DNA from 2 places in the Halomonas sp. PA16-9 genome. Region 1 is predicted to be linked to the other one. Evidence: predicted binding sites of a transcription regulator. Region 1 holds the regulator's gene; the other holds the start of a gene.
What was found. Region 1 encodes FNR, which switches genes on or off when oxygen is low (the NO sensors DNR and NnrR bind a similar motif). Its sites were predicted from a motif close to TTGATNTANATCAA; they were not measured.
Positions count from the first base shown of each region.

Region 2: the regulator FNR is predicted to act here: its motif matches at 2,344-2,357, upstream of FDY98_RS17295 (cytochrome ubiquinol oxidase subunit I).

Region 1 covers NZ_CP040452.1:57,861-63,468, reverse strand. The annotation lists partial or broken gene FDY98_RS16765 (DUF294 nucleotidyltransferase-like domain-containing protein) at 1-1,579, shown strand, start outside; gene FDY98_RS16760 (DNA polymerase III subunit epsilon) at 1,585-2,238, shown strand; gene ttcA (tRNA 2-thiocytidine(32) synthetase TtcA) at 2,499-3,419, shown strand; gene fnr (fumarate/nitrate reduction transcriptional regulator Fnr) at 3,412-4,158, opposite strand; gene hemN (oxygen-independent coproporphyrinogen III oxidase) at 4,243-5,608, opposite strand, start outside.
Region 2 covers NZ_CP040452.1:180,094-185,701, forward strand. The annotation lists gene cydB (cytochrome d ubiquinol oxidase subunit II) at 1-656, opposite strand, end outside; gene FDY98_RS17295 (cytochrome ubiquinol oxidase subunit I) at 656-2,227, opposite strand; partial or broken gene polA (DNA polymerase I) at 2,464-5,255, opposite strand; gene FDY98_RS17305 (phosphotransferase) at 5,436-5,608, shown strand, end outside.

The DNA of each region.
Region 1 (5,608 bases):
GCTACCGCTTTAAGGCTGAACAGGAGTGCCTGTGTTACCTAATGCCTAAAGCACTGTTTCAGCAGCTGTGTCGCCACTATCCTGATTTCAGCAGTTTTTTTCGCCAATCGCTGACCCATAAGGCGCGCCTGATGACCGAAAAGCGCGCCGAAGGTGGCGTCACCATGGCAGGCTTTATGCTGGCCAAGGTAAGCGAGTGCATGCGTGCGCCACTGCTGATGGCAGCGACGACCGATATCGCTAGCGCTGTAAAACAGCTCAACGAAAGTCACGCCGACAGCCTGCTGGTGTCGACCCAGGACGACACCCTCGGCATGGTGACCAAAACCGATCTGCTCAACGCCTTAGTGCTAAAGGGCAGCGCGGTAACATCATCGGTGGATAAGATCGCCCATTTTAACTTGGTGACCGTCGCACCGGATCAGTACTTATTTGAAGTATTGGTGCTGATGACCCGCCATAAAGTGGCGCGGGTGGTAGTGATGGAGCAAAACGTCTTGAAAGGCGTTGTAGAGCTCACCGACGTGCTTAGCTACTTCTCAAGCCGCAGCTATGTGGTGAGCCTGCAGATCGAGCAGGCGACCAACTTAGAGGCGCTTTCAGCTGCCAGTCAGCGCACCCCGGAGCTGGTCAAAGCGCTGATGGCCCAGGGCGTTAAGCTGCGCTTGCGATGGATCTGCTTGCGGCACTAAACGGCCGTATTATTAGCAAGGCCTGGGAGTTCACTGTCGATAAGCGCTATCACGAGCAGAGCTGCATGATGGTGATGGGCAGCGAAGGGCGCGGTGAGCAGATTCTAAAAACGGATCAGGATAACGGCTTGATTCTTGCCGATGAAACCCAGTGGCCTGATCTTGCCAGCCATATGCAAACGCTCACCGATACCCTGATTCAGCTTGGTTACCCGCCGTGCCCCGGCAACATTATGGTGTCTAACCCGAGTGGGTGGCCACGGTATCCCAATGGAAAGGTAATATTGCCAAGTGGGCCAGGGAGCGTGATGGCGATAGCCTGATGAAGCTGGCCATTATGCTCGATGCTCATGGCGTGGCGGGCAACCCGAGCTTGCTTGAGAGCGTGCGCGATGAGCTGTTTGAACGCTGCTCGGGCGATGAGCTGCTGCTTTCCTATTTTGCCCGCACGGCGCTGCGCTTTTCGACGCCGCTGACGCTGTTTGGTTCGCTGAAAAAGCTCAGCACGGTATCGATATCAAGAAAGGCGGTATTTTCCCTATCGTGCACGGTGTGCGCACCATGGCGCTTGAGCGGCGCATCAAAGCCACCTCGACGTTTGATCGCTTGGATGCCCTGGTTACTGACGGCCGGTTGGATCGCCGTTTTGCCGATGACCTGGGCGAAGCGTTGGCGCTCTTTTCTGAGCTGCGCCTCAAGCAGCAGCTAAGTACGCTGGAAACTTCTGCGGATGCGAAAGAAACTAACGCCCAAAGCAGCAGACGCGCTAACCGTGTCGTGGTGCAGAACCTCTCTTCCCTGGAGCGCGACTACTGCGCGAAGCGATGCATATTGTCAAAGACTTTAAGCAGCGGCTTTCCCACCGTTACCATTTGGAGTATTCGTGAGCGGAATGCGGCTGTTAGATCGACATGTGACGCTATTTAGCGGCTCGCTGCGCACCTTGTTAAGGCGTGAAAGTGACCGGCGTCGTTGTGCAGATTCCCCCTATGCCTGGCTGTTTCAGCCCTATATGGGCGAAGAGCTGGTGGCGCTCGCCTGCACAGCAACGCCCACGCAATCATCACCTGTGATCAGCGTGGCGGCAGTGGTGCTGAGCCATCAGCAGGTGCATACCAGTCGTGCTTTTGTGATCACCCTTGGTAGCGCAAAGCAGCCCGAGAGCGCAACGCTGCGCCGTCATCACTTGCTGTGCGAGGCGGGGGAGATACTGCCACCAAATAGTGATAACTTGAGCGCGCTAGTAGAATTTATCGGCAATCGGCCCATCGTTGGCTGGCAGTTAGAGAAGCGCATTGGAGCATTGAATGCACTACTCAGTAAGCGGCTGAATTTTGCCCTGCCCAACGCCCAGGTCGATGTGGCAAAACTGCATCAGCGCCAACTGCGCCGTTTGCACCCGGAGGTCGAAGCGCCCAGCAGCTTCGCCCAGGCGTTGGCATGCTGGCAAGTACCCGTCATGGGCATGCAGAGTGTGCTTGGAGAGGCCACCGCCAGCGCACTGCTGTATATGCGCCTGCAGCGTATTATGGCGCAGGTGGCATAGTAGTCTCTTTCGTCGTGGCGAGGACAGCTTTCCGCGAGGGCGCTGTGAACCCCTCCCTGGGCGCTACTTTTGTCATCCATGACAAAAGACCCTCGCTCCAAGCTGCCCTCGCACCGAGGTATGGTGCAGCGGTCAAAATAGTCACTTCCAATTGCGATATCTTGTGTGGCTACGTCTGATTAGTTGGGTCAGGCGGTGAGTGTTGTTAGAATAGTTATTACTTTTTTCTCACGCCTTCTACCCTCGGCAGTGCTTATACCATGCAAACTCTTGATCACTTTGATCCTGCTCACCTTGATACGGTTGGAGCCACCCCAGCTGACGCTGAGCACGACCAGCCTGAGCTGGCTGATGCGAAGCAGAAGCGTGAATTTAACAAGCTGCAAAAGCGTCTGCGCCGAGAAGTGGGCAATGCGATCATTGATTATCAAATGATCAATGAAGGTGATCGCGTAATGGTCTGCCTCTCCGGTGGAAAGGACAGCTACACGATGCTGGAGATTTTGCGCAATTTGCAGCGCAATGCGCCGGTCAATTTTTCGCTGGTAGCGGTCAATCTGGATCAAAAACAGCCGGGTTTTCCCGAGCACGTATTGCCTGCGTATCTGGATAAGCAGGGCGTGGAGTACCACATTGTCGAGCGCGATACTTACTCGGTGGTAAAAGAGAAAACCCCGGAAGGTAAAACCACCTGCGCGCTTTGTTCACGGCTGCGGCGCGGCTCGTTGTATGGCTTTGCCGAAGAGATTGGCGCCAATAAGATAGCCCTGGGCCATCACCGGGAAGATATTCTCGAAACACTGTTTCTCAATATGTTCTTTGGCGGCAACCTGAAAGCGATGCCGCCAAAGCTGCTATCCGATGATGGGAAGAATATCGTTATTCGGCCGTTGGCCTACTGCAAAGAGGCTGATATCGCCGAGTTTTCGCGGCTGATGGCGTTTCCGATTATTCCCTGCAACCTGTGCGGTTCACAGCCTAATATGCAGCGTCAGGTGGTCAAAGAGATGCTCGCCGAGTGGGACAAAAAGTTTCCTGGCCGCCTGGAGAGCATGTTCAAGGCTGTCACCAACATTGCCCCTTCCCAGTTGGCCGACCGCAGCCTGTTCGATTTTGAAGGCCTTGAGGCCAAGCAAGCAGAGCTACTGGCGGGGCGTATCCAAGCCTTTAACGTCAGCTAACTGTTTGCTCTTCCTCTTCGGCGAGGGTAATCAAGCGCGGCATATCGAGAATGTTGACCTCTCGCCCGGAGACCGCCACCACGCTCTGCTGCTGAAAGCGGCTTAGTATGCGGCTGACCGTTTCCACCGCTAAGCCCAGGTAGTTGCCGATATCAGCCCTGGGCATTGAGAGGCGAAAGCTGTAAGGCGAGTAGCCCCGGCGACGAAAACGATCCGAGAGGGTAATCAAAAAACTTGCTAGCCGCTGATCGGCGGTTTTACGCGAAAGTAGCCGCATCATACGCCGGTCATCGCGCAACTCTTTGCTCATGCTACGATAAAGCTGGCCACGCAGTTCGGGTAGCTCCTCCGAGAGTAAGTCCAGGCGGTCAAAAGGAATCTCGCAGACGGTGGTCGTTTCCAGGGCGATAACGCTACCGGGGTAATGCTCTTCGTCAATGCCATCCAACCCCACCAATTCACTGGGCAGGTAGAAATTGGTCAACTGCTCGCTGCCGTTACCTTCGGCGGTGATCTGTTTCAAACTGCCCGAACGGACTGCGTAAACGCTGGTAAAGGTGTCGCCCTGACGAAACAGCGGTTCGCCTTTTTTCAGCGGCGCGCGACGACGAATAATGGCGTCGAACTGCCCCACGTCGTCCAGCTCAAGGGCAAGTGGCAGGCACAGTGAGCTCAAACTGCAGGTTTGGCAGCGAGCTTCATGGAGTAGCGAGCGCCGACGGCTCATGGGTTCCAACATGCTTTGCTCCTTGAGAGGGTCCCGCTTATCAATTAGAAAATCCTTACTTATTATAGTCGCTTTAGCATGCCTGCAATAAGGTGATTAAACAATCTTAGAATACTGTTGTCCCGTTTGCCCGGAAAGATGGGTATCAAACGCCATTGCTATATGGCGAATCAGCAGCCGCCCCGTCGGCGTGGCGTTAAGCTGATCACCGCGGCGGGTCAGCAGGCCATCCTGTTCGGCGCTCTGCAGGCGCTCAAGCGCTGGCGCAAAGTAGCGGGGGGCATCGATGTTCCAGCGTTGACTAACGGCGGCCAGGTCAATGCCCATATCGCACATCAGCCGCTCAATCACGTCCCGCCGGATCAGGTCGTCATCACTTAAGCGTATGCCACGCACGGTGGCAAGCTGCCCCTGATCCAGCGTCGCTTCGTAGCTTGCCAGATCGCTCGGGTTCTGCGCATAGACGTCATCAATGCGCGAAATCGCCGATACGCCAAGCCCGATTAAGTCGCACTGAGCATGGCTGGAGTAGCCCTGGAAGTTGCGCTGCAGCGAGCCTTCGCGCTGGGCAATAGCCAGGCTATCGTCAGGGCGGGCAAAGTGATCCATACCGATATGCACATAGCCAGCTGCGGTGAGCATTTCGATGGTGGTGCGCAGAATCGCTAGCTTCTCTTCTCCGCCTGGCAAGTCATCGACATTAATGCGCCGCTGCGGGGCAAAACGCTCGGGCATATGCGCGTAATTAAACACAGAAAGGCGCGCCGGGTTGAGCTCGATCACCTGGCGTAGGGTGTTGGCAAAGCTCTTTTCAGTCTGAAATGGCAAGCCATAAATTAGGTCGAGATTGAGCGAGCGAAAGCCCAGGCGATGCGCCTCCTCCATCAGCGTTTCGGTAAGTACCCGAGGCTGAATACGGTTAATCGCTTTCTGCACCAGCGGGCTTAAATCCTGCACGCCCAGGCTGATGCGATTAAAGCCGAGGGATTCGAGATGGCGCAGCGTAAACACATCCGCTTCGCGAGGATCTATTTCAATTGCGTAATCGCGATCAGCAGACGATGAAAGACCAAAACGTGCATCCAGTCGATCAATCAGGTCGCCCATCTGGTTCAAACTGAGAAATGTCGGCGTGCCGCCGCCCCAATGCAACTGCTCCACCGGTCGTGATGTATCCAAGTGGCGTGCGGTCAGCACCATTTCACGGTCAAGCCGGGCTATATAGGGCTCGGCAAGGGCAGTGTTTTTGGTAGCGATTTTATTACACGCGCAGTAAAAGCAGATCTTGCGGCAGAAGGGCACATGAACGTACAGAGAGAGCGGACGCTTACTGGCATTGCTGCGCTCCAATGCCTGGGTCAGGTCGCCAGGGGTAAATTGGTCGTGAAACGACAGCGCCGTGGGGTAGGAGGTGTAGCGTGGGCCGTTGGTGTCGTAGCGACGCAGTAACGCTTCGTCCCAC
Region 2 (5,608 bases), 120 kb from region 1:
CCACCCAGCACGAACAGTGCCGCGCATATCAGTGCTGTCAGGCTGCCGATGGCCGCACTACGGCTGCGCAGTTCGCCCTCGGTTTTAAGCTGCAACCAAGCCGCTCCGTGAGTGACGAACATCAGCAGGCTCAACAGCCCGGCCAATAGCGCAAAGGGGTTCAATAGGCCCAGCAAGCCGCCCTGATACTCCAGGCGCAGATAGTCATCGAACTGGAAGGGGACGCCTTGCAAGAGATTGCCAAAAGCGACACCAAAGATCAGCGCGGGAACGGCGGAGCCGATCGTCAACCCCCAATCCCAACGACGGCGCCATGTGGGATTTTCCAACTTGGAGCGATAATCGAACGCCAGGGGGCGAAGAAAAAGCGCAAATAGCGTCAGCATCAAGGCGAGATAGAAGCCATTGAAGGCTGTTGCGTAAACCGGAGGCCAAGCAGCAAACAGTGCGCCCCCTGCGGTGACCAGCCAGACCTGATTACCGTCCCAATGAGGCGCCATGGAGTTGATCATCACCCGGCGCTCCTCATCGCCGCGCCCGACCACGTTGAGCAAGGCGGCAACGCCCATATCAAAACCATCGGTGACCGCGAAGCCCACCAATAGCACGCCGATCAGCACCCACCAGACAAACCTAAGGGTTTCGTAGTCCATCATCATGCCTCCCGTGCTGGGGTTGAAATTGGATAGTCAGACTCAGCGTCATCATCCAGATAACCGCTACCGGAGGGCCCTTTGCGGGCAAAGTGTTGCATCAGCCACATTTCGATGATGACGAAGGTGGTGTAGAGGACGCCAATAGAAATCAGGGTAAACAGCACCTGCTCAGCCGTCAGGCTGGAAATGGCCAAGTGAACCGGCAGTATCTCGCCGATTGCCCACGGCTGACGCCCATATTCGGCCACGAACCAGCCCGCCTCACAGGCAATCCAAGGCAGCGGTAGGCTGAACAGCGCGAAGCGAAGTAGCCACCGGGACTTCTCTGGCTGACGACGTACGCTATGCCAGAAGGCCAGCGCAAACAGCAACAGCATGCTAAAGCCCGCGGCGACCATGGCCCGAAAAGACCAGAAAAGCGGCCAAACCTTGGGAATCGACGCTTCAACGGCTTGATCAATTTCGGCTGTGGTCGCATTGGCTACATCGTCGCTATAGGCACTGAGCAGTAGCCCATAACCAAGATCGCTGCGTACTTCCTCGAACCGAGCCATATCCCCTTCGCGCTCTTCATCACTGCGCAGGCGCTGCATGAGAGCGTAAGCCTCCTGGCCATTGACGATGCGCTCGCGGTGCTCTTCCTTAAGCTCTCGAATACCCATCACTTCGGTATTCAGCGAGCGCGTGGCGATCAAGCCCATCACACCAGGTATGCGGATGGCAAAGTCGGTGTGCTGTTCCGCCTCGTTGGGGAGCCCAAATAGCGTGAAAGCCGCAGGTGCGGGATGGGTTTGCCACTCTGCTTCGATGGCGGCCAGCTTGACCTTCTGCACATCCCCCAGCTCATAGCCAGACTCATCGCCCAGTACAATGACCGATAGCGCGCTGGCCAACCCGAAGGCAGAAGCAATCGCAAAGCTGCGCCGCGCAAAGGCAATCTCACGCCCCTTGAGCAGGTACCAGCTTGAAATCGCCAACACGAAAATCGCCCCGGTGACGTACCCCGCTGACACGGTATGCACAAATTTGACTTGGGCGACGGGGTTGAGCAGCACCTCTGCAAAGCTGACCAACTCCATACGCATGGTGGCTAGGTTGAGCTCCGACCCTACGGGGTGCTGCATCCAGCCATTGGCTACCAGAATCCACAGGGCTGACATATTGGTCGCCAAGGCCATGAGCCAGGTAACCGCCAGGTGCTTCTCTTTTGACAGGCGATCCCAGCCGAAGAAGAATAGCCCGACCAGCGTCGACTCAAGGAAGAACGCCATCAAGGCTTCTATCGCCAGGGGCGCTCCGAAAATATCGCCGACATAGTGAGAGTAGTACGACCAGTTAGTGCCGAACTGGAACTCCATGGCGATACCGGTCGTTACCCCTAACGCAAAGTTAATACCAAACAGCTTGCCCCAGAATTTGGTCATCTGACGATAAATGGTTTTACCGGTCATGACATAGACCGACTCCATGATCGCCAGAAGTATCGACAGCCCTAGCGTTAAGGGTACAAACAGGAAATGCACCATCGCCGTAAAGGCGAACTGCAACCTGGATAATTCAACAATGTCCATGAGTGACTCCCGATGGATAGCTTAAACACACCTTTCGCCCCACCGGGAAACCACAGACAGGTGCTAACCCAGGCAAAGCGATGTGTATAGGCTATTCCTCCACCCGAGCCAACAATTTGATCTTGATCAATTCCTTACTTAAGCATTGCACTGTTGCGACAATATGCCATCCACCCCCTTCCTCATTCAGAGACGCAGGCGTAAACGAACGAGGCTTGCGGTGTTGGTAGTAGGCATTAGTGCGCCTCATCCCAATTGGCACCGCTCTCCGCTTCTACAATCAGCGGTACTTTTAGCTCAGCTGCGCCCTGCATACGCTTTTGTACCTGCTCGATAAAGGCCTCGACCTGCTTCTCGGCGACTTCAAACACCAGTTCATCGTGCACCTGCATCACCATCAGCGCATCGAACTCGCCTTCCGCTAGCCACGCATCCACATTGATCATCGCCTGCTTGATAATATCGGCGGCAGTGCCCTGCATCGGCGCGTTAATCGCGGTGCGCTCAGCGCCTTGGCGGCGGTTGCGGTTTTGCGACTGAATTTCCGGTAGGTAGAGCCGCCGACCCAGCACGGTTTCGACAAAGCCATCTTCAGCTGCCTGGGAGCGAATACGCTCCATATAGCGGGCCACGCCGGGATAGCGGTCAAAGTAACGATCAATGTAGGTTTGCGCCTGGTTGCGCTCGATATGCAACTGACGCGACAACCCCCAGGCACTCATGCCGTAGATCAAGCCGAAGTTAATCGCTTTGGCGCTGCGGCGCTGATCGCCAGAGACCTTCTCAAGAGAGGTGCCGAAGACTTCTGCCGCCGTGGCGGTGTGAATATCACGCCCTTCGGCAAACGCTTCCAGCAGCCCTTTATCTTCAGATAAATGCGCCATAATGCGCAGCTCAATTTGCGAGTAATCGGCGGCGACAATACGGTAGCCAGGGCGGGCAATAAATGCCTGACGAATTTTGCGCCCCTCTTCGGTACGGATGGGAATGTTTTGTAAGTTGGGATCCGACGACGACAGTCGCCCGGTCGCAGTGACCGCCTGATGATAGCTGGTGTGTACCCGGCCAGTGGCTTTATTGAGCAGACGCGGTAGCTTATCGGTGTAGGTGGACTTCAGCTTGGCCAGCCCCCGGTGCTGCATAATCACCTTGGGCAGCGGGTAATCCAGCGCCAACTCTTCCAGCACACCTTCCGCGGTAGAAGGTGCGCCTTTAGGGGTTTTCTTGAGCACCGGAATTTTCTGCTCTTCAAACAGAATCTGCCCTAACTGCTTGGGTGAGCCGAGATTAAATTCGCGCCCGGCCAGTTCAAACGCCTCGCGTTCTAATTCGCCAATGCGCTGCTCTAACTGTTGGCTCTGTTTGTGCAGTAGCTCAGCATCCACGGCGACACCGTTGCGCTCGATGCGCGAGAGCACTTTGATCAGCGGCAGCTCGATATGATCCAGCACTTCCGCCAGGCGCCCTTCGTTTTCGACCATGGGGCGAAGCGTTTGCTGCAGCCTTAGTGTGATATCGACATCTTCACAGGCGTAAGGCGCAGCCTGCTCCAGGGCAATCTGATTAAACGTCAACTGCTTGGCGCCCTTACCGGCAATCTCTTCAAAGGTGATGGTCTTTTCACCCAGATACTTGAGCGCCAGCGAATCCATATCGTGGCGGGTGGCGGTGGAGTTGAGCACATAGGAGGCCAGCATGGTGTCGGCAAAAGGGCCTGCCACGGAAATCGCATAGTTGGCTAGCACCGAAATATCGTACTTGAGGTTTTGACCAATCTTGGTTTTGGTCGGGTCTTCCAGCAGCGGTTTTAGCGCCGCCAGGACCGCCTTGCGGTCAAGCTGCTGTGGAGCATCCAGATAGTCGTGGGCAAGCGGAATATAGGCCGCCTCACCCACTTCCAGCGACAAGCCAACGCCAACAATTTCCGCATCCATGTAATTAAGGCTGGTGGTTTCCAGATCGAAACAGAAGCGCTCGGCGTTTTGCAGCCGATCCAGCCAGCGCTCGAAGTCTGCCTGTTCGAGGATGACCTGATCTTCACGAACAGAGGCTTGCACAGAAGTGCTCGCCCCCTCGGACTCGCTACCACCTTCTTCAGCGCTTACGGGCGCAGGCTCGCCGCCTTTAACGTCATCCACGCCTTCGTCTTTGCCTTCCAGCAGCTCGCCCAGCCACTGGCGGAATTCCATCTCTTTATACAGGGTGACCAGCGCTTCGCGATCCGGATGGGCAATATCCAAATCATCCAAGCCCACCGGCAACTCGCAGTCGACTTTAATGGTGGCCAGCTGATAGGAGAGAAACGCCTGATCGCGATGCTCTTCAAGCTTCTTGGGCAGAGTTTTGGCGCCCCGGAAAGTGAGCGTTTTCACTCGTTCTAAGTCGCCATAAATGGTCTCCAGCCCACCGCCCATGCCTTGCAGCAGGCCAATAGCGGTCTTCTCACCCACGCCGGGCACACCGGGAATGTTATCGACCTTGTCACCCATCAGAGCGAGAAAATCGATAATCAATGCGGGCGGCAGGCCGAATTTTTCTTCTACGCCCGCCTCATCCAGGGTTTTCATCCTTCATGGTGTTCACCAGGGTGATATGGGCATTAACCAGTTGCGCCATATCCTTATCGCCGGTGGAGATCACTGCATCGCGGCCCGCCTGGGTGGCGTGATGGGCCAGGGTGCCAATCACATCGTCCGCCTCTACGCCGTCAACGCAAAGCAGCGGCAGGCCCAGCGCCTTCACGCAGGCGTGCAGCGGAGCGATCTGGCTGCGTAGGTCATCGGGCATCGGCGGGCGGTGCGCTTTATAGTCGCTGTACAGCTCATCACGGAAGGTTTTGCCCGGCGCGTCAAACACCACCGCCATGGGGCTTTCGGGATAATCCTTAATCAGCCGTTTGAGCATGTTTAACACGCCTTTCACCGCGCCCGTTGGCTGACCATTGGAGGTCGTTAGCGGCGGCAGCGCATGAAAGGCACGGGTACAGATAGGAAGAGCCATCGACGAGGACGATCGGAGCGCGAGCCATAACCAAGTTCCATTGTTAAATAAGATTGCTTAAAAAGAATTGCCAATAAGAGTGCCTCACATGATACGCGTTGCACAGGCAGCCTGTAGAGCCAAACTCGACTCTTTATCACAACAACGCTGCCAACTGAGCGACCAAGCCGCTACAATAATGGGCTTTAGCAACCTGGGCGAGACTCTCATGGCTGTATTTACTCCGCTTAGCGACGCACAGGTCGCCGCGTTTTTAGAAAAATTTGATGTGGGCAGTTTTGTTTCCCTTAAGGGAGTCGCGAAACGGCACCGAAAATTCGACTTTTTTTGTGACTACCGACCGCCGCAACTGGTATTAACCCTGTTCGAACAGGGCGAACA